Regions from separate parts of the Rhizobium ruizarguesonis genome, predicted to be linked through region 3. Evidence: predicted binding sites of a transcription regulator. Region 3 holds the regulator's gene; each other region holds the start of a gene.

Region 1 (10,274 bases), 150 kb from region 3:
TCCGGAAGAGAAGGCTGGCATCGCCATAGGAATAGAAGCGGTAGCCCGTCTGAATGGCGTGGTCATAGGCGGTACGCATGGTCTCGAAGCCGGCAAAGGCCGAGACCAGCATGAAGAGCGTCGAGCGCGGCAGGTGGAAATTGGTCATCAGCATGTCGACCGCCTTGAAGCGATAACCCGGCGTGATAAAGATGCCGGTGGCGCCGCTCCAGGCGCGGATTTCGCCACTCTCTTCCGCCGCACTTTCGATCAGCCGCAGCGAGGTCGTGCCGACGCAGACGATGCGCCCGCCGCTTGCCTTGACGGCGTTCAGCCGTGCCGCCGTCTTGGCGCTGACCGTGCCGCTTTCGAGATGCATCTTGTGATCGGCGGTATCGTCGGCCTTGACCGGCAGGAAAGTGCCGGCACCGACATGCAGCGTGACGAAATGGCGTTCGATGCCGGCGCTATCGAGCGCATCGAACAGCCTGGGTGTGAAATGCAGGCCGGCGGTCGGGGCGGCAACGGCACCCTCCTCGCGAGCATAGATCGTCTGGTAATCCTCGCGGTCGCGCGCGTCCTCGGGACGCTTGGCGGCGATATAGGGCGGCAGCGGGATATGGCCGACGGCGGCGATCGCCTCGTCGAGCGCCGGGCCGGAGAGATCGAACAGCAGCGTCACCTCGCCGGCCTCGCCCTTTTCCTCGACGGTGGCGTCGAGCGAGCCGAGGAAGCAGCTCTCGCCGGAATGGCCGAAGGAGATGCGGTCGCCCTCCTTGATGCGTTTGCCCGGCCTGGCGAAGGCCTTCCAGCGGCTGGGGTCGATGCGCATGTGCAGCGTTGCGGAAACCTGCTGGCCGCCGGCGCCGTCGCGATGGCGGATGCCCTCGAGCTGGGCGGGAATGACCTTGGTATCGTTGAAGACCAACGCGTCGCCGGCCCGCAGGAACGACGTGAGATCGCCGACGCGATGGTCCGACAGGCTGCTTTCCGCATTCGGATCGATGACGAGCAGGCGCGCGCTGTCGCGCGGCTCGGCGGGCCTCAACGCAATGCGTTCGTCGGGCAGATCGAAATCGAAAAGGTCTACGCGCATCAGGGCACTTTCAGGCAAAGCGAAACCCGCCCCACGCAGCTATGCGCAAGGGCGGGTTTGAGCAGAAATCACAATCAGACGTCGGCGGCAACCCGCATGGAGACGATCGAGTCCGGATCGGAAACCGGCTCGCCGCGCTTGATCTTGTCGACGTTGTCCATGCCTTCGATGACCTGGCCCCAGACGGAATACTGCTTGTTCAGCCAGGGCGCGTCGGTGAAGCAGATGAAGAACTGCGAATTAGCCGAGTTCGGGTTCTGCGAACGGGCCATCGAGCAGGTGCCGCGCGTATGCGTGGTCGCCGAGAATTCAGCCTTCAGATCCGGCTTCGAAGAGCCGCCCATGCCGGCGCGACTGGGATTGAAGGTTTCCGAGCCCTTCTTGCCGAATTCGACATCGCCCGTCTGGGCCATGAAATCCTGGATAACGCGGTGGAAGACGACGCCGTCATAGGCCTTCTCGCGGGCGAGTTCCTTGATGCGGGCGACATGCTCCGGGGCGACCTGCGGCAAAAGCTGAATGACAACCTTGCCCTTGGTGGTTTCCAGAATGACGGTGTTTTCGGGATCCTTGATCTCGGCCATTTGCCTTCTCCTCTTGTTTCTCTCGTAACTTACTTCTTGCCCAGGGTGACTTTGATCATCCGGTCGGGATTGCTGACTTCGCCGTTCTGGCCTTCGCCCTTCTTGATCTTGTCGACATTCTCCATGCCGGAGACGACCTTGCCAACGACGGTGTACTGGCCGTTCAGGAACGAACCCTCGGCGAACATGATGAAGAACTGCGAATTGGCGGAATTCGGATCCTGTGAGCGGGCCATGCCGACCGTGCCACGCACGAACGGGGTCTTCGAGAATTCAGCCGGAATGTCAGGCATGTCGGAGCTGCCGGTGCCGGCAAGGCTCGCATCGAAGCCCTTCTCCATGTTGCCGAACTTGACGTCGCCGGTCTGGGCCATGAAACCGTCGATGACGCGGTGGAAGGCGACGTTGTCGTATTCGCCCTTCTTGGCCAGCGTCTCGATCTGGGCGACATGCTTCGGCGCCACATCAGGCATGAGCTGGATGACGACAGGGCCGTTCTTCAACTGGATGGTGAGATAATGATCGGCCGACTGGGCGAAGACATCCCCCGCGAAGGAGGCGAGATACAGCACGCCGGCAAATGCGAGATAGAAGAGTTTCATGTGGGCTCCGTTGCGGCGGGTTCCGCCTAGTCTTTGTTCTTACTAGTTTGGGCGCTTGGATGTGAGGGCTTGCAAGACGGCGGCCGGCACGAAAGCGCTGACATCGCCGCCCATGGCGGCGATCTGGCGAACCAATGTGGCGGTAATAGGCCGGGAGGCCGTGCCCGCCGGCAAAAAGATGGTCTGGATATCAGGCGCCATCGTCCGGTTCATGCCGGCCATCTGCATTTCGTAATCGAGATCGGTGCCGTCACGAAGGCCGCGGATCAACAGCGTCGCACCATGGGTGCGGGCGGCATCGACCACCAGATTGTCGAAGGCGACGACGGTTATGTCGCCGGTCTTGCCGGGCAGCGCTTGCGCCAGAGAACGGCGGATCAGCTCGGCTCTCTCTTCGAAGGAGAAGAGCGGCGCCTTGCCGGGATGGATGCCGATCGCGACGATCACCTTTTCGGCGACGTTCAGCGCCTGGACCAGAACATCCACATGTCCATTGGTGATCGGGTCGAAGGACCCAGGATAGAAAGCTGTCGTCATGTGGCCCGGCCGTTGGTTTGACGCCTTTTGTCACGGATGCTGCCTTGCCGCAAGTGATTTGGCCAGTCGTTCCGGGCGACTGAACGACGGATGAATGGCCCGTTCAAGGCCGTTTCAGGCACGATCTGCTTAATTCGCATCATCAAAGCAGCCGATGCCATTCCGGCATCCGGCGCTCCCCGAAAGACCAAGTCCATGCTGATCGTGCTCGTTGCACTTGCCGTCGTTTTCTCTCTCGCCGCCGAGATGGCCTATGGCTATTTCGCCGATCGAGACGAGGTGCGCTGGGTACGACCGGAGCTCGCCGAGCATGCGGCGATCGTGCGCGCCCAGGGCCGGCTGCGCGAAGCTTCGAATCTGAACGCCAGATGAACGAGACATTCAAGGTCGCTTCAGATCGCCATTGGTAAACACCCGATCAACATCCGGCGGAACCATTTTCAGACGGATGCGTTCATTCAACCGATACATAGATGCGGCGCGGAAGGAATAAAAATGCCCGGTAAGATTACGATGATTAACGTGCTCTGGATGGTAATGGTCACGGGCATGCTGACCGCAACTGTCGCTCTCTATGATCAAAAGGTCGATACGTCCAAGGTTTATGGTCCCTATGCTTCGGCCCGGACGGCCGTGCTGGGCCAGTACTGAGGGGCGAGAACGCAACTCCCCAGGAAAGGAATGCCTATGTTCACGATCTTGACAGTGCTCACCGCCCTTATCAGTGTCATGTTCATCGTGTCTGTGGCCTCAACGATTTCAGCGCTCCGGCGCGAAGGCGAAGAGGTGAAGGCGCTGAACGACAAACATAGAGCGTTCTGACATTCCTCCCTTGCCTACACCCTCTTCCCACCCTTGAGCGGCACCCTTCCGTCGCCAGGCCCATTCAAAGCCGGATGCATCAGCGTCCGGCTTTTTCTGTGGCGTGGTCCCGAACCATCATCCGATTTGAAAAGCAAAAGGGCGGCTTGAAAAGAAAAGGGCGGCTCGAAGCCGCCCCATTCACTTGATCACTCTTCGGCAGGCCCGGCAGGCCCGGCAGGCCCGGCCGGATCGCCATCGGCAATCGGCGCCCCGTCGCCACCACCTTCGTCGGCAGCACCTTCGTCGGCAACAGCGACGCCTTCGGCGACCTCGACAGCCTCTTCCGTCTCGTCCTCCTCCGGCTCGCTGATGCGCTCGACGGAGACTACCTTCTCGTCCTTGGCCGTCGAGAAGATGGTGACGCCCTTGGTGGCGCGGCTGGCTATGCGGATGCCGCCGACCGGTACACGGATCAGCTGGCCGCCATCGGAGACCAGCATGATCTGGTCGCCATCATCGACTGGGAAGGCCGCGACCAGTTCGCCGATCTCGGTGGTCTTCGAGGTGTCGGTGGCGCGGATGCCCTTTCCGCCGCGGCCGGAAATGCGGAAGTCGTAGGACGAAGAACGCTTGCCGAAGCCCTTTTCGGAAACGGTGAGCACGAACTGCTCCAGCGCCTTCAGCTCTTCGTAACGCTCGTCGCTCAGCTGTCCCTCTTCGGTGACTTCCTCGCCGACCAGCGCGATCTCCTCGGCCTCGCCCGTCGTCAGGCGCCGGTCGTTGGCAGCGCGCTTCAGATAGGCGGCGCGTTCCCACGGCTCGGCGTCGACATGGCGCACGATGGTCATCGAAATGATGCGGTCGCCGCCGGCAAGCGAGATGCCGCGCACGCCGATCGAATTGCGGCCGGCAAAGACCCGGACGTCGTCGACGGAGAAGCGGATGCACTGACCGAGCGCGGTCGTCAGCAGCACGTCGTCATGTTCGGTGCAGGTCTCGACGGAGAGGATTTCGTCCCCCTCCTCCTCGAGCTTCATGGCGATCTTGCCGTTGCGGTTGACCTGGACGAAGTCCGACAGCTTGTTGCGGCGAACCGTGCCGCGCGTCGTCGAGAACATGACGTCGAGATTGTCCCAGCTCGTCTCGTCCTCGGGCAAAGGCAGGATGGTGGTGATACGCTCGCCGGGTGCGAGCGGCAGCATATTGATCAGCGCCTTGCCGCGTGAGGTCGGCGTGCCGATCGGCAGGCGCCAGACCTTCTCCTTGTAGACGATGCCACGCGAGGAGAAGAACAGCACCGGCGTGTGAGTATTGACTACGAATAGCCGGCTAACAAAATCCTCGTCGCGGGTGGTCATGCCGGAGCGACCCTTGCCGCCGCGGCGCTGGGCGCGGTAGGTGGTCAGCGGCACGCGCTTGATATAACCGAGATGCGAGACGGTGACGACCATGTCTTCACGGGCGATCAGATCCTCGTCGTCCATTTCGAGACCGCCATCGACGATCTCGGTGCGGCGCGGCGTGCCGAACTCGTCGCGGACGGCGATGAGTTCATCCTTGACGATGGTCTGGATGCGGACGCGCGAGGAGAGAATATCCAGGTAATCCTTGATTTCCTCGCCGATCTTGTTGAGTTCGTCGCCGATTTCGTCGCGGCCAAGAGCCGTCAGGCGGGCAAGGCGCAGTTCGAGGATGGCGCGGGCCTGCTCTTCCGACAGATTGTAGGTCAGGTCCTCATTGATGCGATGGCGCGGATCGTCGATCAGACGGATAAGGCTTTCGACATCTGCCGCCGGCCAGCGGCGGGTCATCAGTTCTTCGCGGGCCGACTGGGGATCGGGCGCCTGACGGATGACGCGGATGACCTCGTCGATATTGGCGACGGCAATGGCGAGGCCGACCAACACATGGGCGCGGTCACGCGCCTTGCGCAGCAGGAATTTCGTTCTCCGGCTAACGACTTCCTCGCGGAAAGAGACGAAAGCGCGCAGCATGTCGAGCAGGGTCAGCTGTTCGGGCTTGCCGCCGTTCAGCGCCACCATGTTGCAGCCGAAGGACGTCTGCAGCGGCGTATAGCGATAAAGCTGGTTGAGGATGACCTCGGCATTGGCATCGCGCTTCAGCTCGACGACGACGCGATAACCCTGGCGGTCGGATTCGTCGCGCAGGTCGGAGATGCCTTCGATGCGCTTGTCGCGCACCAGCTCGGCCATCTTCTCGATCATCGTCGCCTTGTTCACCTGGTAGGGAATCTCGCTGATGATGATCTGCTCGCGGTCACCGCGCATCGGCTCGATGGCGGCAACGCCGCGCATGATGACGGATCCGCGGCCGGTCTCATAGGCGGATCGGATGCCGGCACGGCCAAGGATCTTCGCACCTGTGGGGAAATCGGGGCCGGGAATGATCTGCATCAGTTCCGGCAGCTCGATTGCCGGATCGTCGATCAGCGCGACGCAGCCGTCGATGACTTCGGAGAGATTGTGCGGCGGGATGTTGGTCGCCATGCCGACGGCGATGCCGCCGGCGCCATTGACGAGCAGGTTCGGGAACTTGGCGGGCACCACGACCGGCTCGGAGAGCGTACCGTCGTAGTTGTCGCGGAAATCGACGGTTTCCTTGTCGAGATCGTCGAGCAGCGAATGGGCAGCCTTTTCGAGGCGGCATTCGGTGTAACGTTCGGCCGCCGGCGGATCACCATCGACCGAGCCGAAATTGCCCTGACCGTCGATCAGCGGCAGCCGCAGCGACCAGGGCTGCGCCATGCGGGCGAGCGCATCATAGATCGCGGAATTGCCGTGCGGATGGAATTTACCCATCACGTCACCGGTGACGCGGGCGCATTTGACGTATTTCTTGTTCCAGTCGATACCGAGCTCGGACATGCCGTAGAGGATGCGCCGGTGCACGGGCTTCAGGCCGTCGCGCACGTCGGGCAGCGCGCGGCTGACGATGACGCTCATGGCGTAATCGAGATACGACCGCTGCATTTCCTCCATGATGGAGATGGGCTCGATGCCTGGCGGGAGCTTCCCGCCGCCGGGGGGTGTTTGCTCAGTCAAAACAGATCACGATCTCTTCTAGAATCACTTGAAGATTTATAGCGGAAAGCCTGTTGCCACGCCAATTTCACAGCGCGTTTTGAACAGGCTTTTGCGGCTTAAAGACGGTAAAACATACAAGTTGCGCGGCCAGACCGGACAAATCCGCTGCGGGCCGCCGCGGGATATTTGCCAAATCGGAATCCCCGCTTCACAATCATAAAAAACCACACACCCATATGGGGTTCCGGAGAGCCGATGGCAAGCGCCGACCAATTGATCAACGCCTTCACGACGCTGCTCGTCACCATCGATCCGCCGGGGCTCGCACCGATCTTCCTGGGCCTGACGACAGGCATGAGCCGCAGCGAGCGTACGCAGGTGGCGCTGCGCGGCTCGACCATCGCCTTCATCATCCTCGCCGTCTTCGCGCTGTTCGGCGCGGGCGTGCTCGGCGTGCTCGGGATTTCGATCGGCGCCTTCCGCATCGCCGGCGGGCTGCTGTTGTTCTGGATCGCCTTTGAGATGGTGTTCGAGAGGCGGCAGGAGCGCAAGGAGAAGGCGACCGAGGCGGCGATCACCAAGGATCACATCGAGAATATCGCCGTCTTCCCCCTCGCCTTGCCGCTGATTGCCGGTCCGGGTGCGATCTCGGCGACGATCCTGCTTGCCGGCACGCTGGCCACCTCGATCGGGAAAGCGCAACTGATCGGCGTCATTGCCGCCAATCTGCTGCTGACCTTCCTCATGCTGCTCATCGCCGAAAGGCTGGACCGTTTCCTCGGCGTCACCGGCCGGGCGATCCTGACACGCCTTCTTGGCGTCATCCTCGCTGCCCTTGCCGCACAGTTCGTCGTCGACGGCGCGAAATCGGCGTTCAATCTGATCAGCGCGACGCCGCACTGAAAACGGCCGTAGACGATTGAGGCCGATCCGATCTGAACGATCTGCCGCGAGATCAAAGAAAAAGAGCATGACGCCGTTATAGACGCCATGCTCTCCACTCATTCACAAAACCAGGAAAGCCCACCGATCAGAACGGGATGTCGTCGTCGAGATCCCGCGAGAAGTTGCCGCCACCGCCACCGCCGCGGCTCGGTGCTGAGGAGGGAGCCGGGGCGCCGTAGTCGTCGCCATAATCGTTGCCGCCACCGGCGCTGCCACGGCCGCCGCTCGCACCGCCGCCTTCGCCGCGGCCGTCGAGCATCGTCAGCGTCGAACCAAAACCCTGCAGCACCACTTCCGTGCTGTAACGGTCCTGGCCCTGCTGGTCCTGCCACTTGCGGGTCTGCAGCTGGCCTTCGATATAAAGCTTGGCGCCCTTCTTCACATATTGCTCGACGACCTTGCAGAGGCCCTCGTTGAAGACGACGACAGTGTGCCATTCGGTCTTCTCACGGCGCTCGCCGGAATTGCGGTCGCGCCAGGTCTCCGAGGTCGCGATACGAAGATTGGCGATCGGCCGGCCATCCTGAGTGCGGCGGATTTCGGGGTCTGCACCGACGTTTCCAATCAGAATTACCTTGTTCACGCTACCAGCCATGCTTCTCACCCTGCCTGCCGCCCTGCCCGGCGGCGTTTAATCGATCGGCGCACCTTAAACCATCACGGACCGCCGATGCGCATGGGCGGCATTTAATCCACATGTTTATCCATCAGAAAGCCGCATGCATCCATCAGGAATTTTGTTCTTTATTTGTTCTAGTTTATCCGTATGATCCTGTCAACAGAATCGAAAACCTTGAGCCCTTGCGAATATTCAGCCTCGACTCGCCCGTCGGCATCACTAAATAAGGGCTGTTATCCAGAAAACCAAAGCAGAGACGATGAGCGAACTGAAGACGATCTCCATCCGCGGCGCGCGCGAGCATAATCTCAAGAGCATCGATCTCGATCTGCCGCGTAACAAGCTGATCGTCATGACCGGGCTTTCGGGTTCGGGCAAATCCTCGCTCGCCTTCGACACGATCTATGCCGAGGGCCAGCGGCGTTATGTCGAGAGCCTGTCGGCCTATGCCCGGCAGTTCCTCGAGATGATGCAGAAGCCCGATGTCGACCAGATCGACGGGCTGTCGCCGGCAATCTCGATCGAGCAGAAGACCACCTCGCGCAATCCGCGCTCGACGGTCGGCACCGTGACCGAGATCTACGACTATATGCGCCTGCTCTTTGCCCGCGTCGGCGTTCCCTATTCGCCGGCGACCGGCCTGCCGATCGAGAGCCAGACCGTCAGCCAGATGGTCGACCGTATCCTCGATTTCGGCGAGGGCACCCGTCTTTATATCCTTGCGCCGCTCGTGCGCGGGCGCAAGGGCGAATACAAGAAGGAACTGGCGGAGCTGATGAAGAAGGGCTTCCAGCGCGTCAAGGTCGACGGCCAGTTCTACGAGATCGCCGAGGCGCCGGTGCTCGACAAGAAGTACAAACACGACATCGACGTGGTGGTCGACCGCATCGTCGTGCGCTCGGACGTTTCGGCGCGCCTGGCGGACAGTCTGGAGACCTGCCTGAAGCTCGCCGACGGGCTGGCGGTTGCCGAATTCGCCGACAAGCCGCTGCCGCCGGAGGAGACGTCGGCCGGCGGTTCGGCGAACAAGTCGCTGAACGAGACGCATGAACGCGTGCTGTTTTCGGAGAAATTCGCCTGCCCGGTCTCCGGCTTCACCATTCCCGAGATCGAACCCAGGCTCTTCTCCTTCAACAACCCGTTCGGCGCCTGCCCGACCTGCGACGGCCTCGGCGCTCAGCAGAAGATCGATGCGGATCTGATCGTGCCCGAGCCCGAGCGGACGTTGCGCGACGGAGCGATCGCGCCTTGGGCCAAGTCGACCTCGCCCTATTACAACCAGACGCTGGAAGCGCTCGGCAAACATTACGGCTTCAAGCTGGGCACGCGTTGGAACGATCTGTCCGACGAGGCCAAGGATGTCATCCTCAACGGCACTGACGACAAGATCGAATTCCATTACGCCGATGGCGCCCGCTCCTATACGACGCAGAAGAATTTCGAAGGCATCATCACCAACCTCGAGCGCCGCTGGAAGGAGACCGATTCCGCCTGGGCGCGCGAGGATATCGAGCGCTTCATGTCGGCCGCCCCCTGCCCTTCCTGCAATGGCTTCCGCCTGAAGCCGGAGGCCTTGGCGGTGAAGATCGACACGCTGCATATCGGCGAAGTGACTGGTATGTCGATCCGCGTCGCCCGTGACTGGTTCGAGACGCTGCCGGCAAGCTTCAACGCCAAGCAGAACGAGATCGCCGTGCGCATCCTCAAGGAAATCCGCGACCGGCTGCGCTTCCTCAACGACGTCGGCCTGGAATATCTCAGCCTGTCGCGCAATTCCGGCACGCTGTCGGGCGGCGAAAGCCAGCGCATCCGGCTTGCCTCGCAGATCGGCTCGGGGCTGACGGGCGTGCTTTACGTGCTCGACGAGCCGTCGATCGGCCTGCATCAGCGCGACAATGCCCGGCTGCTCGACACGCTGAAGCACCTGCGCGACATCGGCAACACCGTCATCGTCGTCGAACATGACGAAGATGCGATCCTGTCGGCCGACGACGTGGTCGATATCGGCCCGGCAGCCGGCATTCACGGCGGCCAGGTGATCGCCCATGGTACGCCGCAAGACAT
Region 2 (10,274 bases), 360 kb from region 3:
TCTATGCCGCGGCTGGCAAGGGCGAGCCGCCGAACGGCGTCATCATGGTGCGGCAGGCCTTCAAACCGATCTTCGAAGCGCCGGTGACGATCGCCGATCCGGGACTGGCGCTCGGCACACATTTCTTCACGCTGCATGCGGTCGATGAAAAGGCCGGCACCGCCGACTGGCTCGGCATCACGCTTGAGAACAATCTCTCCCGCGAGACGATGAAGCGGCTTGGCATCACCAATCAGGAAAGCTCGATCATTACAGGCAAGCCGATCGCCCGTTCGCTCAACAGGATTGCCATCCCCGACGAGACCCGCCACAAGATTGACGCCCTCATCGCGCCCGGCTCGACGCTGACGATCTCCGATACCGGCCTCGGCCGGGAGACCGGCGAAGGCACGGATTTCATCACGATCACCCGCGGGTGATGGCCATCACGCTAATGCGTGTCGCCCAAAAGTGCGCAGCGGTTTTGGGATAACGAAATGCATAAAACAAAGACTTAAAGCGCGGCGCATGAATCCTGATTGACGCGACGCGCTTTAGGCTGATCAGACAAGCTCGACGTCGATGACGCCGGGGGCGGCGCGAAGGGCGGCGGCGATCTCCGGTGTGATGCGGTATTTCTCCGGCAGTGCTACTTCCACCTCGCGTTTGCCCTCCTCCTTGATGACGATGAAGGAAACGAGGCCATCGCCCTTGGCGTTCAAATGGCCGGCAACCATTCTCAGCGGTCCGGAATCGCGAACATAGACGCGCAGCGCCTTCTGCATCTGCAGCGACTTTTCCTCCAGCGACTGGATCGTCTGGATGCGCAGGCCGATGCCCTCCGGCCGCTCCTCGCCCGTCGCGGTCAGCACGAAGGATTTGCCTGACTCCAACACGTCGCGATACTGGTTGAGCATCTCCGAAAAGAGCACCGCTTCGAACTGGCCCGAAGAATCGGAGAAGACGATGATGCCCATCTTGTTGCCGGTGCGAGTCTTGCGCTCCTGCTTCGAGATGACGGTACCGGCAAGGCGCGCATTGGCCGCGCCCTGCTTGATGGCGGCGGAAAACTCGGCAAAGGTCTGCACCCGCATCTTCTGCAGGATATTGTTGTAGGAATCGAGCGGGTGGGCTGTGAGATAAAAGCCCAGCACCTGGAACTCCTTGAGCAGCCGCTCGGAGGGGAGCCAGGGCGAGAACGGCGGCAGGGAGATTTTCTCAGGCCCCGACGTCAACGTACTGCCGAAAATGTCCGACTGGCCGCTCAGTTTGTTCTCCTGGGCGCGCTGGGCATAACCGAGAATGCGGTCGAGGCCGGCTGCTAGCTGGGCGCGGTCCATGTCGAAACAATCGAAGGCGCCGGCATAGATCAGGCTTTCGAGCACGCGACGATTGACCTGACGCGGATCGATACGCAGGCAGAAATCCTCGATGCTGGCAAAGGGCTTGTCGCCACGCACCCCAACAATATGGTCGACGGCGGATTCGCCGACGCCCTTGAGAGCGGCGAGCGCGTAATAGATGCGGTTGTCGCCGGTCTCGAAATGGCAGAAGGAGGTCTGCACCGAGGGTGCGATCACCTCAATGCCGAGGCGCTTGGCATCCTGACGGAAATCATTGACCTTTTCCGTGTTGGACATGTCGAGCGTCATCGAGGCGGCGAGGAATTCGACCGGGTAATGCGCCTTCATGTAGGCGGTCTGGTAGGAGACGATGGCATAGGCGGCGGCATGCGACTTGTTGAAGCCGTAATTGGCGAACTTCGCCAGCAGCTCGAAGATATTGTCGGCCTGCGGCTTCGATACACCATTCTTGACGGCGCCTACGACGAAGCGTTCGCGCTGCTGGTCCATCTCGGCCTTGATCTTCTTGCCCATGGCGCGACGCAGAAGGTCGGCTTCGCCCAGCGAGTAGCCGGACAGCACCTGGGCGATCTGCATCACCTGTTCCTGATAGACGATGACACCCTGGGTTTCCTTGAGCAGGTGGTCGATCATCGGATGGATCGATTCCAGCTCTTCGTCGCCGTGCTTGCGAGCGTTGTAGGTCGGGATGTTCTCCATCGGGCCGGGACGATAGAGCGCCACCAGCGCGATGATGTCCTCGATGCAGTCCGGCTTCATGCCGATCAGCGCCTTGCGCATGCCGGCACTTTCCACCTGGAACACGCCGACCGTCTCGCCGCGCGACAGCATCTCGTAGGTCTTCTTGTCGTCGAGTGGAATGGCCGCGAGATCGACCTTGATACCAAGCTTGGCGACAAAATCGACCGCGACCTTCAACACGGTCAGCGTCTTCAGGCCGAGGAAGTCGAACTTGACGAGGCCCGCCTGCTCCACCCATTTCATGTTGAACTGGGTGACCGGCATGTCCGAGCGCGGATCGCGATACATCGGCACCAGCTTGGAAAGCGGCCGGTCGCCGATGACGATGCCGGCGGCATGGGTCGAGGCATGGCGGTAGAGCCCCTCGATCTTCTGGGCGATGTCGAGCAGGCGCGCGACAACAGGTTCTTTCGCCGCCTCCTCCTGCAGCTTCGGCTCCTCCTCGATCGCCTTGGACAGCGGCGTCGGATTGGCGGGGTTGTTCGGCACGAGTTTGCAGATCTTGTCGACCTGGCCGTAGGGCATTTCCAGCACACGGCCGACGTCGCGAAGGGCGGCACGCGCCTGCAGCGAACCGAAGGTGATGATCTGCGCCACCTGCTCGCGGCCATACTTGGCCTGGACATAGCGGATCACCTCTTCGCGGCGGTCCTGACAGAAGTCGATGTCGAAGTCGGGCATCGAGACGCGTTCCGGATTGAGGAAGCGCTCGAAGAGCAGCGAAAAACGTAAGGGATCGACGTCGGTGATCGTCAATGCATAGGCGACCAGCGAACCAGCGCCCGAACCGCGGCCGGGACCGACCGGAATGTCGTGCTGCTTGGCCCATTTGATGAAGTCGGCAACGATCAGGAAGTAGCCGGGGAAACGCATGCGCTCGATGACGCTGAGCTCGAAATCCAGCCGTTCGCGATAATCCTCTTCCTCGTAACCCGGCGACATGCCGAGCGTCGAAAGCCGCATGTCCAGCCCTTCGACCGCCTGGCGGCGCAGCTCGCTCGCCTCGGCGCGTTCGGCCTCCTCGGCATCGTCGGTCGCACCGGTGAAGCGTGGCAGGATCGGCTTTCGCGTCTTCAGCACGAAGGAGCAGCGCGTGGCGATCTCGATCGTATTTTCCAGCGCTTCCGGCAGGTCGGCGAAGAGCTTGACCATCTCGGCCCGGCTCTTCAGATAGTGATCCGGCGTCAGGCGAAAGCGGCTGTCGTCGGAGACGATGGCGTTGTGCGCGACCGCCATCAACGCATCATGAGCGTCGTAATCGTCGCGTGTCGGAAAGAAAGCCTCGTTGGTCGCAACCAGCGGCAGCTCGTGGGCACAGGCGAGCCCGATGATCTTCTGCTCGTGCCGCTTGTCGTAGGTGCCGTGCCGCTGCAGTTCGACATAGAGCCTGTCGCCGAAGAGACGTTTCAGCGTGAGCAGCCGGGCTTCCGCCTGAGCGGGATGGCCTTCCTTGATCGCCACGTCGACCGGCCCGGTCAAGGCGCCGCTCAATGCGATCAGCCCTTCCGTGCCCGCCTCCTCCAGCCAGGAGGCGCTGATATGAACGGCCTGGTTGCTCTCGCCGCCGAGATAGGCCCGGCTGACGAGATCGACCAGCCGTTCGTAACCGGCATCCGTCGCAGCGAGAAGAACGATCGCCGGCAGCTTGACCAGGGCCTGCTGACCGCCGCGCTTTTCGGTTTCCAGCCCGTCTTCCATGTCGATCGAGACCTGGCAGCCGATGATCGGCTGCAGGCCTTCCTCCATCGCCTTCTGGGAGAATTCGAGGGCGACGAACAGATTGTTGGTGTCGGTAATCGCAATCGCCGGCTGGCTGTCGCCGGTCGCCTTGTAGAGGATCTTCTTCAGCGGCAGCGCGCCCTCGAGAAGCGAATAGGCGGAATGGACCCTCAGGTGGATGAAACCCGGCGTGCCGGTCGCCTCACCCGTTGAACCCTTTGCCGTATCCGCCATGACATGCCTTCCCAATCACCCGAATGAATCGGACGCATTGTCGGCATAGAGGGCGATGATGTCCAGAAGAAGTCCCGCGTCCGGACCGCATGACTGCCATGCGATCCCCTGAAAACTTTAGAACGCCATGACGATAAGCGAGAAGCTGGCAACGAACATTGCGATGGAGGTGAATGCTGCGATATCACGGATCATGTCAGTCATCGGGCTCTCCTTTACTCGTTATGTTTTCAATTTGTTCCATGTATGTTCTGTTGTCAACAGGAATCTTTTCCTCCTTTCTTGTGTTTGAAAAATGCCGGGATGCGCACCTGCGAATCGCTGGGAGCCAGCACCCGATGAGATGGGCAACAGCTTTGCCTTCTGGGCTGCCACAGATCGGTCATGGCGCCTAGACGGCTACCCCCCTCGAGGCGACCCGTTTATTTCGAGCCAATGTTCTCTTTTTGTTCTTTACACATCGCGGCATATTTGCCAGCATCGGGCTGAGAGGAGAATGAGATGTTGAATATTGCGATGCTGAACGAATTCGTCGTGGAGGCGAAGGCTGCGACCTATGTCGGCGGCGGCGTGGCGCGCGCGCCCTGCCGGCCGGGTTCCCACGATATCGGTTACGAACGCGGCGACTGGCGCTATCTCGACAGCTATTTCGGCGGCACCGATTTTGCCGGACAGGAAGTGGTGTGGCTTGCCGACGAGCCCGTCTGGGCGATGAATTATTTTGGCTGCGTCATTGCGCCTGATCTCATCGACGGCGCAGCAGCCGGGACGGTGATCAAGACAGCACTTTCGGCGATGTATCGAGAGGGCCGGTTTCTTGGCGGAATGGAATTCGACCATCCGTTCGGCCGCTATATCGACCGCAGCGAAGGCCACTGCGAGCGGTTCAGCGGCCACGAATGCATCATGGTCGATGGCCAGAAGGCCTATGTGCTCGACTACCGCGGCGGGCTGATCATCCCCTGATCGCTGCCCACTGCTGTTCTGTCAAAAGTGCATAATGTCCCGCCAGGGGTTGGCGAGATCAGCCCCCATCCGGCTGCCGCCACCGACCGGGGTCGAGCCACACGTGTCGACCCGTCCTTCGGACCCCGGCTCGCGGGGCGAAGGGACATACCGCACCCGCTTTCCCTACCCTCGACGCTGCGTTTGGCACGTCCCCTCGCCCCGTTTTTTACGAGGGTCCGCAGGACGGGTCGAGACGAGTGGCTCGACCCCCGGTAGGTTACGGTGAGGGGCAGCCATCGGCGCAAACCGGACACCGTGGACCGCAGTCTCAGAAATCGACGATCTTGCCGTCGGAGATCGTCACGCGCCGATCCATGCGGCGGGCGAGCTCGTGATTATGGGTGGCGATGAGGGCAGCAAGGCCGGACTGGCGCACGAGCGCCTCCAGCGCGTCGAAGACATAGCTTGCCGTTTCCGGGTCGAGATTGCCTGTCGGCTCGTCGGCAAAAAGCAGGGTCGGCGCATTGGCGACGGCGCGGGCAATCGCGACGCGCTGCTGCTCGCCACCGGAAAGCTCGCCCGGGCGATGCGAGCCACGATGGCCGATGCGCATATAATCGAGAAGCTGGCCGGCCCGCTCTCCGGCTTCCTTCCAGGAAAGCCCGGCGATCAGCTGCGGCATCATGATGTTCTCGAGTGCCGAGAACTCCGGCAAGAGGTGGTGGAACTGGTAAACGAAGCCGATTTCGCTCCGGCGGATCGCGGTGCGCTTCTCGTCGCTAAGGCCGTCACAGGCATGACCGTTGATGTTGACTTCACCACCGTCCGGATGCTCCAGCAGGCCGGCGATATGCAGCAGCGTCGATTTGCCGGTGCCGGATGGAGCGACGAGAGCGACGATCTCGCCCTTCGACATCGAAAAATCCGCGCCCTTCAGGATCGAGAGCAGCGTATCGCCCTGCCCGTAATGGCGTTCGACGCCGGTAAGCTTGAGAACGACGTTGCGTTTCATAGATGCGGCATTCCTTATTCGTAGCGCAGGGCCTGCACCGGATCGAGCCTGGAGGCACGCCAGGCCGGGAAAATGGTCGCGATGAAGGAGAGCGTCAGCGCCATGACGACGATCGACATCGTTTCGCTGAAATCCATTTCGGCCGGCAGCTGGCTGAGGAAATAGACCTGCGGATTGAAGAGAACGGTGCCTGATACCCAGGAGAAGAATTGGCGGACGGATTCGATGTTGACGCAGACAAGAACGCCGAGCAACACACCGCCAATTGTGCCGACGATCCCGATCGCCGCTCCGGTCATGAAGAAGATGCGCATGATCGCACCGGCGCTGGCACCCATGGTACGCAGGATGGCGATATCGCTGCCCTTGTCCTTCACCAACATGATGAGGCCGGAGATGATGTTCAGCGCCGCGACAAGCACGATCAGCGTCAGGATCATGAACATGACGTTACGCTCGACCTGTAGCGCCGAGAAAAAGGTCTGGTTGCGCTGGCGCCAGTCGGTGAGGTTGATCTGGCGGCCGGCCGCCTCCACTACCTTAGGCTTCAGATTGTCTATATCGTCGGGGTGGTCGACGAAGAGTTCGATCGACTGCACCAGTCCCTCGGCGTTGAAATAGAGCTGCGCCTCCTCCAGCGGCATGAAGATGATCGAGGAGTCGTATTCCGACATGCCGATCTCGAAGAGGCCGGAAATCTTGTAGGACTTGACGCGCGGGCTGACGCCCATTGGCGTAATGTCACCATCTGGCGACGTCAGCGTAATAAGGTCGCCGACGCTAAGACCCAACTGGTCGGCCATGCGCGTGCCGATCAGCACGCCCTGGCCGGAGGCAAAGCCTACCATGTCTCCCGGTTTGATATTCTCAGAAACCGCTTTGAGCTTGGTCAGGTCCTCCGCGCGGACGCCGCGCACCAGCGCGCCCGTGCTGCCGCCCGCCTGGGCGGAGGCAAGTACCTGGCCCTCCACCAACGGCAGCGCCATCTTGACGCCAGGCACGGCGGCAAGCCTGCTGGCGAGGTCGGCATAATCGGTGAAAGGGCCATCGGACGGCTGGACGATCATGTGGCCGTTGATGCCGAGAATGCGCGAGACGAGCTCTGTGCGAAAGCCGTTCATCACGGCCATGACGATGATCAGTGTCGCAACGCCGAGCATGATGCCGACAAAGGAGAAGCCGGCGATCACCGAGATGAAGGCCTCCTTGCGGCGGGCGCGCAGATAACGCCACGCCACGAGGCGTTCGAAGGTGGAAAATGGCTTGCCAGCCGGACCCAAGCCGGATTTTGAACTCCGGTCCACTGCTGCCTCTGCCATTTCGCCTCCGTTTCCTTAAGCCACGAACCGGTTGATCGCCGCTTCGATGGTCATCGTTTCGCGGGCGCCGGTCTTGCGGTCCTTCACTTCAACTTCGCCGTTGGCGACCGCGCGCGGGCCGGCGATGATCTGGACGGGCACACCGATCAGGTCGGCGGTCGCGAATTTCGTACCGGCCCGATCGTCGGTATCGTCGTAGAGCACATCCTTGCCGGCCTTGGTCAGCGCGGCATAGATCAGCTCGCAGGTATCGTCACAGGCCTGATCGCCCGCCTTCATGTTGATCACAACGATATCGAAGGGCGCGACCGATGCCGGCCAGATGATTCCGTTGTCGTCATGCGATGCTTCGATGATGGCGGGAACAAGGCGTGTCGGGCCGATACCGTAGGAACCCATGTGAACGAAGTGTTCCTTGCCATCAGGTCCCTGCACTTTCGCACCCATCGGCTCGGAATATTTCGTGCCGAAATAGAAGATATGGCCGACCTCGATACCGCGCGCCGACAGGCGGTCGCCCTCGGGAACGGCGTTGAAGGCCGCCTCGTCGTGCATTTCCGAGGTCGCAGCATAGAGCGAGGTCCATTTGTCGAAGATCGCCTGCAGTCCCTCGACACTGTCGAAATCGGTGTGTGCACCAGGAATATCGAAATCGACGAAATCCTTGTGGCAGAAGACTTCGGATTCACCGGTGTCAGCAAGGATGATGAACTCATGGCTGAGCTTGCCGCCGATCGGGCCGGTGTCGGCGCGCATCGGAATGGCGCGCAGGCCGAGCCGATCGAAGGTGCGCAGGTAGGCGGCGAACATCTTGTTATAGGAATGCTCCGCCCCTTCGCGCGTCAGGTCGAAGGAATAGGCATCCTTCATCATGAATTCGCGCGAGCGCATGGTGCCGAAGCGCGGGCGGATCTCGTCGCGGAACTTCAGCTGGATGTGATAGAGATTGAGCGGCAGGTCCTTATAGGATTTGACGGAAGAGCGGAAAATATCCGTCACCATCTCCTCATTGGTGGGACCATAGAGCATCGGCCGATCCTGGCGGTCCTTGATGCGCAGCATCTCCTTGCCGTAGGCGTCGTAGCGGCCGCTTTCCTGCCAGAGTTCGGCCGACTGCAGGGTCGGCATCGACAGCTCGATGGCGCCGGCGCGGTTCTGCTCGTCGCGGATAATGGCGTTGACCTTGTCGAGCACGCGCTTGCCCAGCGGCAGCCAGGAATAGATGCCCTGCGACTGCTGGCGGATCATGCCGGCGCGCAGCATCAGCCGGTGGGAGACGATTTCCGCCTCCTTGGGGTTTTCCTTGAGGATGGGCATGAAATAGCGGGACAGACGCATGGCGGATTCCGGAGCAGTTGAGATCCCGCAGCAGGCGGAATCGAAGGCAATTGTTGATGTGGGAGCGTTCATAGCCGCTTCGCGGCAGGAAGGAAACCCGCAACGGATGCCGGCAACCTCCCGGAAGCGCATGTTCGAACCTACAAAATGGAAGGGCGTGAAAAAGCGCGTGTTTATAAGGACTTGAACGAAAATCTTGTCAACAGAAAAATTTTGCTAGAGTGTAGCAAAAATGCAAAAAAAGCTGATGACAAAGCCCAATGTTTGAGCTAGTTTTAGCTCACAAAACAGGCAGGAAGTTAAATTCTTGCCGAATTCGCGGTCAAGTCTTGGGAGGATCAGATCTTAGGCGCGCTCGTCGCAGCCCCGGCAACGGTTACAGATCACGCGATACTTAAAACAAGGCTTTTAGCCTTGTTTTTTTTTGGCTTTTCGACCTCCGTCCCATCCAGAAATCCGACCGACTTCCGTAAGGGAATAGCGCTCATTCCGTTACGCGAGCTCTTTGCCGCAACAGCATGACGCTGGTATGACGAAACTCGAATTCAATAAGCTTACATCTGCCCAAAGTTTGAGCAAAAGCCACGATTCAATAGAAGCTAGGGCCGAGTTGCGGCAGGGCGTCGAAGCCCCAGCCGAAATAGGTGTCGCAGACGTACCAGAGGCCATAGACCAGGGCCGAAATCAGCGTCGTCAGCGAAAACACGAAGGCGGCGCGAAACCGGGTGGGCGCGCTCGGAACGGTGCCGAGCACGACATCATCGTCTTCCGCCTGCGTACGCAGACCGACCGGCAGGACGGCAAAAAGCGTCATCCACCAGATGATGAAGTAGACGGCAAATCCCTGAAGAAAGATCTGGAGCATTATGGTTCCCGTTGGTGTCGCGCCGGTATCGCGTCCTTATACGGCGGAATGACGACCACTCAAAGCGGACGAACGGTTTTGGCCGGTCTTCGGGTCACTCTGCCGCAGCAGGGCTCAGGCCTGTTCGAGTTCGATCAGCGTGCCGAAGAAATCCTTGGGATGCAGAAAGAGCACCGGCTTGCCATGGGCGCCGGTCTTCGGCTGGCCGTCGCCGAGCACCCTTGCGCCCGCCTCTACCAGCCGGTCACGGGCGAGAAGGATATCGTCCACCTCGTAGCAGATGTGGTGCATGCCGCCGGACGGGTTCTTTTCGAGGAAGGCTGCGATCGGCGAGGCAACCCCGAGCGGCTGCAGCAACTCGACCTTGGTGTTCGGCAATTCGACGAAAACAACGGTGACGCCATGCTCTGGCAGGGCCTGCGGCTGCGATACGGCAGCACCCAGCGTATCGCGATAGGCCGCCGTCGCCGCGGCCAGATCGGGCACGGCGATGGCGATATGGTTGACCCGGCCGAGCATGGTCAGACCTTGGTGACGAAAGCGGTGACAAGAGGTTTCTTGCCCCAGGTGTTGTTCGCGGCCGAGCGGATGGCGCGGCGCACGGCCTCCTGCAGCATGTCGATATCCTTGCGGCGGGCGCGCGGAATGCTCTCGATGGCGCTGACCGCCGCGTCGAAGAGCGTATCCTCCATATCCTCGCCCTCGTCATCGTAGGTCGGCAGGCCGATCGAAATGAGGTCGGGTTCGCCGACGAT
Region 3 (10,274 bases):
GGTTCCCTCCCCGATTAGAGCAGAATGTCGGTATAGAGCTCGGATACATCCGGCTCCGGATCGGCCTGGGCGAAGTCGGCGCTGTCGGCGACGATGTCGCGGACATCCTTGTCGATCGCCTTCAGATCGTCTTCGGAAGCCCAGCCCTTTTCGACGAGGCGAGCCTTGACCTGTTCGATCGGGTCGTGCTCGGAGCGCATCTTCTGCACCTCGTCCTTGGAGCGATACTTCGCCGGGTCGGACATGGAGTGACCGCGATAACGATAGGTCAGCATTTCGAGAATGATCGGGCCCTTGCCGGAACGGCAATGTTCGAGCGCCTCGTCGGCCGCCGCCTTGACGGCGCGGACGTCCATGCCATCGACCTGAATGCCGGGGATGCCGAAGCCGGATCCACGCAGCGAGTAATTCGACTGCGCGGTGGCGCGGGCGGTCGAGGTGCCCATGGCGTAACGGTTGTTCTCGACGATATAGACGATCGGCAGCTTCCAGAGAGCAGCCATGTTGAAGCTCTCGTAGACCTGGCCCTGGTTGGCAGCGCCGTCGCCGAAATAGGCGATGGAGACATTGTCGTTGCCGCGGTAGCGGTTTGCGAAGGCAAGACCCGTTCCGAGCGAGACCTGGGCGCCGACGATGCCGTGACCGCCGTAGAAATGCTTCTCTTTCGAGAACATGTGCATCGAGCCGCCTTTGCCGTGGGAATAGCCGCTGCGACGCCCGGTCAGTTCCGCCATGACGCCGCGCGCTTCCATGCCGGTTGCCAGCATATGGCCGTGGTCGCGATAGGCGGTGATGACCTGGTCGCCATCCTTCTGCGCCATCTGCATGCCGACGACGACAGCTTCCTGACCGATGTAGAGGTGACAAAAGCCGCCGATGAAGCCCATGCCGTAAAGCTGACCGGCCTTCTCCTCGAAGCGGCGGATCAACAGCATCTCGCGATAGGCCTTCAGCTCTTCATTGCGATCGAAGTCGGCTACCGGGCCGCCATTCGATGCTTTGGCTGCCGGTTTTGCTGCAGTTTTGCGGCTGGAAACGGTCGCGGTCTTTCGCGGCGCCATTCAACCCTCCCTATGGGTTTGTCGTTTCTTGGTGGCGCGTACCATAGGGAAGAAATATGACCACAGCAATGCCATAATTGCATGGCTCGTATTCGGCACTAAATTATTGATAAATATACAGAAATAGCAATTAACCAATTTCAAGTTAATTGGAATAGTGATTGAATACGACGATCTCGTCCGCGCGCGACATATTGAGCTGATAGCGCGCTTTTTCGTCCAGCATATCCTTGTCGAGCGAGCCGTCACTCAGGAGCGCGACCTGATTTTCCAGATGTTCGCGCTTCGCCTTCAAGATCGCAAGCTCTTTGTCACGCGCGACACGCTGATGCTCGAACGCCTCCGTCGCGCGCAGGCCGTAATCGCCATGGATGCAATGATAACCGAAATAGGAGAGGAAGGCGACCGTCATGGCCGGAATGACGAAGCGGCCGATCTTTCTCTTCTTATGATGCTTTGTCCACATACACGCATGCTCTTGAACGCATTACCAATTCGTTCAATCTAGCGCGCAGAGATTAACCGTTCGTTGACTCTAAAAACCGCGCAATAAAAAACCCGCGCCGAGAGGCGCGGGCCAAACCATTGGAAATCAGATCCGATCAGCCGCGAATGATCGAGCGGCCGGCATACTGGGCCTGCGGGCCGAGGCCTTCCTCGATGCGGATCAGCTGGTTGTACTTGGCAAGACGGTCAGAACGCGACAGCGAGCCGGTCTTGATCTGACCGCAGTTGGTGGCGACCGCGAGATCGGCGATGGTCGAATCTTCGGTCTCGCCGGAGCGGTGGGACATGACGGCGGTATAGGCCGCCTTGTGCGCCGTGTTGACGGCATCGAGGGTTTCCGTCAGCGAGCCGATCTGGTTGACCTTGACGAGGATCGAGTTGGCAACACCCATGCGGATGCCGTCGCGAAGACGGGCGGAGTTGGTGACGAAGAGATCGTCGCCGACGAGCTGGGTCTTCTTGCCGGCCAGGTCGGTCAGCGTCTTCCAGCCATCCCAGTCGTCTTCGGCCATTCCGTCCTCGATCGAGATGATCGGATACTTGGCGGCGAGCTCGGCCAGATATTCGGCCATGGCGCCCGATTCCAGCGTGCGGCCTTCCCCTTCGAGAACGTATTTGCCGTCCTTGAAGAATTCCGTCGAGGCGCAATCGAGGCCGAGGTAGATGTCCTCGCCCGGCTTGTAGCCGGCTTTCTCGACCGACTTCATGATGAAGTCGAGAGCTTCCGGCGCGCTCTTCAGGCCCGGTGCGAAACCGCCTTCGTCGCCGACATTGGTGTTGTGGCCCTGTGCGGCAAGTTCCTTGCGCAGCGTATGGAAGACTTCCGAACCCATGCGCACGGCTTCGGCGATCGTATCGGCGCCGACCGGCAGGATCATGAACTCCTGGAAATCGATCGGGTTGTCGGCGTGGGCGCCGCCGTTGATGATGTTCATCATCGGCACCGGCAGCAGGCTGGCGGAAGCGCCGCCGACATAACGGTAGAGCGGCAGGCCGGAAGCCTGGGCGGCAGCCTTGGCAACGGCGAGCGAGACGCCGAGGATGGCGTTGGCGCCGAGGCGCGACTTGTTCGGCGTGCCGTCCAGCTCGATCATGATGTTGTCGATCTGGATCTGGTTTTCGGCGTCAATGCCGCCGATCGCGTCGAAGATCTCGGTGTTGGCGGCGTCGACCGCCTTTTGGACGCCCTTGCCGAGGTAGCGCTTGCCGCCGTCGCGCAGTTCGACCGCCTCATGCGCGCCCGTCGAGGCGCCCGAGGGAACGGCCGCGCGGCCCATGCTGCCATCTTCGAGATAGACATCGACTTCGACGGTGGGGTTGCCACGGCTATCGAGAATCTCGCGGGCGATGATATCGGTGATTGCAGTCATGGGTTCTTCCTGCTCGGTGGGTGATAAGTCGGTTCGAAAACTGTCTTAGTCGAAGGCGGGCAAATTACAATGCTGCAATTTCCAGCCTTCGAACCGTGTTCGGATCTCGCCTATAGCACGATCATGTCAGGCTGTTGAACGTCAAGCCTTGGCGACCGCATCGAAGGCGAGCAGCTTTTCAAGCAGCCGCGGCATGTCCTTGAGATAGACCATGTTGGGGCCGTCGGAAGGTGCATTGTCGGGGTCCTGATGGGTTTCGATGAAGACCCCGGCGATACCGGCAGCCACCGCTGCGCGCGCCAGCGTTTCCACGAATTCCCGCTGACCGCCGGAAGAATCGCCCTGCCCGCCCGGCTGCGCCACAGAATGGGTCGCATCGAAGATAACAGGGGCGCCCATCGCTGCCATGATCGGCAGCGAGCGCATGTCGGAGACCAGCGTATTGTACCCGAAGGAGGCGCCGCGCTCACACAGCAGCACGTTCGGATTGCCGCTGGCATTGAGCTTCTTCAGGACGTTCTTCATATCCCAGGGAGCGAGGAACTGGCCCTTCTTGACATTGACGACGCGGCCGGTCTTGGCGGCGGCGATGAGAAGGTCGGTCTGGCGGCAAAGGAAGGCCGGGATCTGCAGGACGTCGACGACCTTTGCCACCTCCGCGCATTGCTCTGCGGTATGAACGTCGGTCAGGACAGGAAAGCCGAATTCCTTCTTCAGGTCGGCAAAGACCTCCATGCCCTTTTCGATCCCGATACCGCGTTCAGCCGAGAGCGAGGTCCGGTTCGCCTTGTCGAAGGAGCTCTTGTAAACGAGGCCGATGCCGAGCTTTTCACAAAGCTCTTTCAGCGTGCCGGCAACCATGAAGGCGTGGTCGCGGCTCTCCATCTGGCAGGGGCCGGCAATCAGCGACAGGCGGCCGGTATTGGAAAAGCTGACCTGGCCTTGGCCCTCGCCGATCCTGACTTCTGAATTCGTATCAGTGCTCATCGTGTTTCCTCGAAGGCGAAGAGCGCGCCCTGCCCGGGCGCAGGCTTCACCACAATGCGATTGTTCTTGCGCGTGTATGTCACCCCGTTAGCAGCCAAATGCGCTTCTGTCACGGCAAGATCGGCGACGGCAAAGAGGATTGCCCTGCCGCGCAGGCCGCGATCGCCGGATGAGACGGCGATGTCGAAATAGGCTTCCAGCCCTTCCTGCGTCATCAGGCTGATTTTCGCGTTCGACGCTGCGATATTGACGCCAAAACTCGTTTTCTCGACTGTCGCTTGCGCCACGGCAAGGCCGACGAAGGCAGCAAAGGCGGCGGCGTCGGGTGCGCAAAGCGCTATCTCGGTTATGCCGCTGACGCCATTGGCATGCGTCTCCAGCGCGCCGCGGTCGGCCGGCAGCGGATTGACGCGCTCGACGGTGAAGAGGAAGAGGTCAGGCGCGCGCAGGTCGCCGGCGAAAGCCAGTTTGAAGCCGGCAATCGTCTGCGCACCGTCCGGCATCGTCATCGGCCGGGTGAACTGCAGCACTTCGCCAGCGCTCGATCCGTCGCCGACGAAGTTCTGATGATCGAGGCTGGCATCCTCACTGCCGAAAGCCAGCCCCGAAAGCCCTTCCTCGCCGCAGCGGAAGCGGAAGGCACGGTTGCGGGCGGTGAAGACATTGCCTTGCCGCGCAGAAGCCTCGCTCTCCTCGGCGCTCGCAATCCCGAGCGGCTCCAGATAGGTCTTGTCGGCAAAAAAGACGCAGGCATTCTCCGTTCCGAAGGGATGGCGCGCATCGGCGGCAACGGTGAAGCCGAGCTTGCCGATCCTTTCGCGCGCCACATCAATATTGACGACGGGCAGCACGACATGATCCAGCGGATGCGGTTTGGCGGAATGCGTGTTCATCATAATCCCTCCTCAAAACGGCAAGAGATTTGCGACAGCGCCACCCTCAATGCAAGACTTGTGTCCCAATCCGGCCAATGAAAATAAAAATCTCGACGAGTTGGCGCGAAGTTTTACGGAAATTTAGCTACTTGCGGAACACATATGGAACATATAGTGTCTGTTCTGGATTTGTTTCAATCACGAGGTCACAACGTCGATGCTCACGCGCAAACAACAGGAGCTTCTCCTTTTCATTCACGAGCGCATGAAAGAATCCGGCGTTCCGCCGTCTTTCGACGAAATGAAGGATGCGCTGGACCTCGCCTCGAAGTCCGGGATTCACCGGCTGATCACGGCGCTCGAGGAACGTGGCTTCATTCGCCGCCTACCGAACCGTGCTCGTGCGCTTGAGGTCATCAAGCTTCCGGAGGCCTACAGCCCCAGCATTCAGCCCCGGCGCGGCTTTTCGCCGAGCGTCATCGAGGGCAGCCTCGGCAAGCCCCAGCCGGTCGCCGCCCCCGCTGCCGCAAAACCCGTTGCCGACAACGGCAACTCGGTTTCCGTGCCGGTCATGGGCCGTATCGCCGCCGGCGTTCCGATCTCGGCGATCCAGAACAATACCCACGACATCGTCGTTCCGGCCGACATGCTCGGTTCCGGTGAACATTATGCGCTGGAGGTCAAGGGCGATTCGATGATCGACGCCGGCATCTTCGACGGCGACACGGTGATCATTCGCAACGGCAGCACCGCAAGTCCCGGTGACATCGTCGTGGCTCTCGTCGACGACGAGGAAGCAACACTCAAACGCTTCCGCCGCAAGGGCGCCTCGATCGCGCTCGAAGCCGCCAACCCGGCTTACGAGACCCGAATCTTCGGGCCGGACCGCGTCAAGGTGCAAGGCAAACTCGTCGGTCTCATTCGCCGCTATCACTGACACTGGGCGGGCCGGATTCGGCAAAACTGTTGCTGCGCCAGTCATAGGCGCGATGGCGCATCCATGGCCGCGACAGATCATCGAATGCGGCTGTGACGTCCAGGCCGGCATCGGCGAAGCGTAATTCGACGGAACCGGTCCTGCGCAGCGTCTCACCGGTGAAGAGCGTCGCACCTGAGCGGCAGCTGTTGAAGCGCAGGCGCACCGACGTCACGACGATATCGGCCGCATCGCAGGCCGGACCGAGATAGGCGGCATTGTCGATGACAGCAACCACGCGACCATTGCCAAGCCTTGATGTGCACCAGGCCTTCTTGACGCAAGAAAAGCGGTTTGCGTCAGCGCTCGTTGCAGCCGCCCGCATCGCCGACCTTGCTTCGTTCTGCTGATCGCGGGAAAGCCTGACGCGGCGGTCTTCTCCCTCCGGCGGGATAGCAGGCCCCTCCAGCATCTTCGGCGGGTGATGCGTCGGCAGGACCAGCGCTCTCTGCCACTGGTCGAAGATGAAATCCGGCGGTCTTTCGCGGTTGGAAGCCATGGCCGCCGTCTCGACGACCGCGACGAGACCACCATCCTCCGAAATTACCAGATCCGGCGGCCGGGGAACTGGCAGAAGCAACAGGATGAGTGTTGCGACCGCGATGATTGATGTGCCGATATGGCGCAGCCGGGTGCGGAGCAGCGTCAACAGCAGAAAGCCGGCGACGGCGACCGCGAAATACCAGGCGGGCAAGCGGCCGACGTCGATATTGCCACCCCAGCCGGACACGGTCTTTGCGACCGCGATCACCAGATCGAGGCCGAATCCGACGACCTTCCAGGGCAAAACGTCCAGACCGAAAGGCATGAGCAGCATCGCCAGCAGGCCGGCCGGCATGATGATGAAGGAGATGATCGGCATCGTCGCGAGGTTTGCCGGCAGGCCGTAGGCGGTCAAGCGATGAAAATGCTCGATCGAAAACAGCGCGGTGGAAAACCCACCGATCAGCGAGGTCAGGAAGACGCCGCCGAAGAAGCCCGCAACCGTAACGATGGGCCGAAACACCGGCAGCTTCAGGAAGGCGTTTTCGCGGATGCCCCGGTCCTTCCACAGCTGATAACCCGATACCAACGCCAACGTCGCGGCAAAGGACATCTGGAAGCTCGGACCCAAGACCTCGGACGGTGAAATGGCGATGATGACAAGCGCGGAGAGCGCGACGTTGCGCAGGCTGATCGACGGCCGGTCGAAGAAGACCGCAATCAACATGATGGCCATCATGATGAAGGCGCGTTCGGCGGAGACCGCAAAGCCCGAGATCAGGAAATAGGCCGTGACGGCAAGCAGCGCGCCGGCGGCGGCGATCTTCTTGGTCGGATAGGCCTGGGCGACGCCGGGAAAGAGGCTGAGCAGCATCCGGAAACCGACGAAGAAGATGCCGGCCGACAGCGCCATGTTGAGGCCCGAGATGGCGATGATATGAGCCAGGCCGGACTGGCGCAGCGCCTCCGTCGTTTCATTCGAGATGGCACGCCGCTCGTCCGTCACGAGAGCAGCGGCGAAAGCGCCGGTGTCGCCGGGTAGGATCGACCTTATGCGGTCGCCAATGCCGCTGCGCAGCCGGTAGAGCCCTTCGAGCAGTGCTTCCCACGTCGATCTTGCGGCCTGCGGACCTGCCTGCAAGTCGACCTTCTCCGGCGCCCCGTAGAAGAAGCCGTTGGCGCCGATGCCATCGAAATAGGCACCGAAGCAGAAGTCGTTGAGCTCAGGAAGTGCCGGGCCTGCCGGCGGCGTCAGCCGCGCCCTGCCGGTGATGATATCACCGATTTCGAAAGGCGCCTCCGCGCCGCGGGCGATCGCGGTTATGCGTTCCGGCGGCCGCTTCACCTCCGGCGCCTCCGTGCCGGTGACGGCAAGAATATAGCGCCACCGGCCGCGACCGTCGCCTTCGCGCCGTTCGACACGGCCGGTCACCGTCGTCGTGACGGCGGAATCGAGGATCACGGTCGAAGCCCGCCGGCTCTCGAGCTGCGCCGAAACCACGCCGCAGGCCACAAGTGCAAGCGCCAGCAGCGTTGCCCGCAACGCCGCCCGGCTGCGGCTGGCGATGAGAACCGCGACGGTCAGCACCAACAGGCAGAGCAGCGATGCAACGAGCGGAAAGTCCGATGCGGCCAGAAACCAGAAGGCTGCCCCGGCGCCGAGGAAGACCGGCGAGACCAGCAGCAGACGGCCATGGTCCGCCTCTTCGCCCAGCAAGCGCATGCCGATACACAGCGATTGCGAGGCTGCCGCCGGCAGCCGGTACCGCAAGGGGCTCGTCGACTGCGTCCTTGCCGGCCGCGTCACCACAACAGGCGGAGAAAAACCGGCAGTGTCGGCAAGGCCGGCGCCTGCTTCCGGCCGCAATTCGACTGTCGTCAACTCCTGCATGTGCCGCCCAAGATCACCCGCCCAGGCAGCCAGAATGCAACCGCCAATCAAATCCGGCAAGAATAATCGATTGAAAAGCGAGGGAAAATTGAAGGAGCCAAAAGAGCAGTCGAATCATCGGCTTCGATATGCGTATAGCTCATCGCTGCACTGCCTAAAAGATGATGCCGCAATGCACAAAATGCCGCCACGGTAACTTGGCATTAGCCTCGCGATCATATAGCTATCGATGAGGACGCTTAACCCCTATGGCGCTTTTATGGCGCCACCGCCATTTCGGAGGATCAGCATGACGGATCAAAGCGCTACAATAAAAATCGGTGACAAGTCTGTCGACCTTGCTGTCAAAAGCGGCACGATCGGCCCGAGCGTCATCGATATCGGTGCCCTCTACAAGAACACGGCTTCCTTCACCTACGATCCGGGTTTCACCTCGACTGCATCCTGTGAATCGAAGATCACCTACATCGACGGCGACGAAGGTGTCCTGTTGCATCGCGGCTATCCGATCGAGCAGCTCGCCGAGCATGGCGACTTCCTCGAGGTCTGCTACCTGCTGCTTTACGGCGAGCTGCCGACCACCGTGCAGAAGAAGGATTTCGATTACCGCGTCACGCACCACACCATGGTGCACGAGCAGATGAGCCGCTTCTTCACCGGCTTCCGCCGCGATGCGCATCCGATGGCTGTCATGTGCGGCTGCGTCGGCGCGCTGTCGGCCTTCTATCACGACTCCACAGACATCACCGATCCGCACCAGCGCATGGTCGCCAGCCTGCGTATGATCGCCAAGATGCCGACACTTGCCGCAATGGCCTACAAGTACCATATCGGCCAGCCCTTCGTTTATCCGAAGAACGACCTCGACTACGCCTCGAACTTCCTGCGCATGTGCTTTGCTGTGCCTTGCGAGGAATATGTGGTCAATCCGGTGCTTGCCCGCGCCATGGACCGCATCTTCATCCTGCATGCCGATCACGAGCAGAACGCTTCGACCTCGACCGTCCGTCTCGCCGGTTCGTCGGGCGCCAACCCGTTCGCCTGCATCGCCGCCGGTATCGCCTGCCTCTGGGGCCCCGCCCACGGCGGCGCCAACGAAGCAGCGCTCAACATGCTGCACGAAATCGGCACAGTCGACCACATTCCGGAATATATCGCTCGCGCCAAGGACAAGAACGATCCGTTCCGCCTGATGGGCTTCGGCCACCGCGTCTACAAGAACTATGATCCGCGCGCCAAGATCATGCAGAAGACGACGCATGAAGTGCTCGGCGAACTCGGCATCAAGGACGATCCGTTGCTTGAAGTGGCGATGGAGCTGGAGCGCATCGCGCTCACCGATGAATATTTCATCGAGAAGAAGCTCTATCCGAACATCGACTTCTATTCCGGAATCACCCTGAAGGCGCTGGGCTTCCCCACGACCATGTTCACTGTGCTCTTCGCGCTCGCCCGCACCGTCGGCTGGATCGCGCAGTGGAACGAGATGATCGAGGATCCGGAACAGCGCATCGGCCGTCCGCGCCAGCTCTATGTCGGCGAACCGAAGCGCGATTACATCCCGGTTTCGAAGCGCTGATCGCTTCAAAAGAACCCAAAAGAAAACCCGGTCAGAAACGACCGGGTTTTTTCTTTTTTAAGACGTCGAGAAGGATCTCGGCAGCGTGCTCGCCGGGCGGCGTTTCGGTCTGCATGCGTTGCCAGACGAGATCGTAACCCTCGTTCATCGCCTTCAGTTGGAACGTGTCGGCCGACAGCCGCTCCATCCAGCGCGCCAGGCTGGCGCCGCGAACGATCTCGTTCAGATATTCCGGCACGACGGCATAATCGGCGATGATATTGGGCAATGCGCCCGTCCACACCTTGATGCGCGGGGCGAGCAGGCGGATGATCCAATCCGTCTTGTAGACGGACACTGTTGGCACGCCGGCAAGGGCGAGTTCGAGGATCACCGTGCCGGAGGCTGCCATCGCTGCATCCGCTTCGGCAAAGGCCTTCCATTTCTGCGCCGGCCCGACCGCCACCTCCGGCGGCGTGGCCCAGCCGGCAACCAGACCCTTCACCAGCGCTTCGTTGTGCGGCACGGTCGGCAGCAGGAATCGCATCGGGCCGTTGCGGGCGACG

What was found. The regulator LexA, encoded in region 3, represses DNA repair genes until DNA is damaged. The targets are predictions, from matches to a motif close to TGTTCNNNNTGTGTTCNG.
Region 1: uvrA (excinuclease ABC subunit UvrA) is a predicted target of LexA. The motif match lies at 8,330-8,347, and genes of this name have one in related genera.
Region 2: J3P73_RS09650 (DUF5680 domain-containing protein) is a predicted target of LexA. The motif match lies at 4,474-4,491, and genes of this name have one in related genera.

The regions. Positions count from the first base shown of each region.
Region 1 covers NZ_CP071678.1:2,453,113-2,463,386, reverse strand. The annotation lists gene queA (tRNA preQ1(34) S-adenosylmethionine ribosyltransferase-isomerase QueA) at 1-1,075, opposite strand, end outside; gene J3P73_RS12260 (peptidylprolyl isomerase) at 1,150-1,659, opposite strand; gene J3P73_RS12255 (peptidylprolyl isomerase) at 1,689-2,261, opposite strand; gene coaD (pantetheine-phosphate adenylyltransferase) at 2,304-2,798, opposite strand; gene J3P73_RS12245 (hypothetical protein) at 2,889-3,170, shown strand; gene J3P73_RS12240 (hypothetical protein) at 3,294-3,449, shown strand; gene J3P73_RS38075 (hypothetical protein) at 3,486-3,620, shown strand; gene gyrA (DNA gyrase subunit A) at 3,809-6,664, opposite strand; gene J3P73_RS12230 (MarC family protein) at 6,902-7,549, shown strand; gene J3P73_RS12225 (single-stranded DNA-binding protein) at 7,677-8,186, opposite strand; gene uvrA (excinuclease ABC subunit UvrA) at 8,470-10,274, shown strand, end outside.
Region 2 covers NZ_CP071678.1:1,938,730-1,949,003, reverse strand. The annotation lists gene J3P73_RS09660 (L,D-transpeptidase family protein) at 1-419, shown strand, start outside; gene dnaE (DNA polymerase III subunit alpha) at 543-4,037, opposite strand; gene J3P73_RS09650 (DUF5680 domain-containing protein) at 4,539-5,003, shown strand; gene J3P73_RS09645 (ABC transporter ATP-binding protein) at 5,314-5,997, opposite strand; gene J3P73_RS09640 (lipoprotein-releasing ABC transporter permease subunit) at 6,012-7,316, opposite strand; gene proS (proline--tRNA ligase) at 7,332-8,654, opposite strand; gene J3P73_RS09630 (hypothetical protein) at 8,653-8,841, shown strand; gene J3P73_RS09620 (DUF1467 family protein) at 9,244-9,519, opposite strand; gene mce (methylmalonyl-CoA epimerase) at 9,634-10,038, opposite strand; gene J3P73_RS09610 (ribonuclease J) at 10,041-10,274, opposite strand, start outside.
Region 3 covers NZ_CP071678.1:2,299,949-2,310,222, reverse strand. The annotation lists gene pdhA (pyruvate dehydrogenase (acetyl-transferring) E1 component subunit alpha) at 15-1,061, opposite strand; gene J3P73_RS11505 (FtsB family cell division protein) at 1,207-1,527, opposite strand; gene eno (phosphopyruvate hydratase) at 1,664-2,938, opposite strand; gene kdsA (3-deoxy-8-phosphooctulonate synthase) at 3,080-3,925, opposite strand; gene J3P73_RS11490 (VOC family protein) at 3,922-4,818, opposite strand; gene lexA (transcriptional repressor LexA) at 5,018-5,737, shown strand; gene J3P73_RS11480 (ComEC/Rec2 family competence protein) at 5,718-8,150, opposite strand; gene gltA (citrate synthase) at 8,440-9,729, shown strand; gene lpxB (lipid-A-disaccharide synthase) at 9,761-10,274, opposite strand, start outside.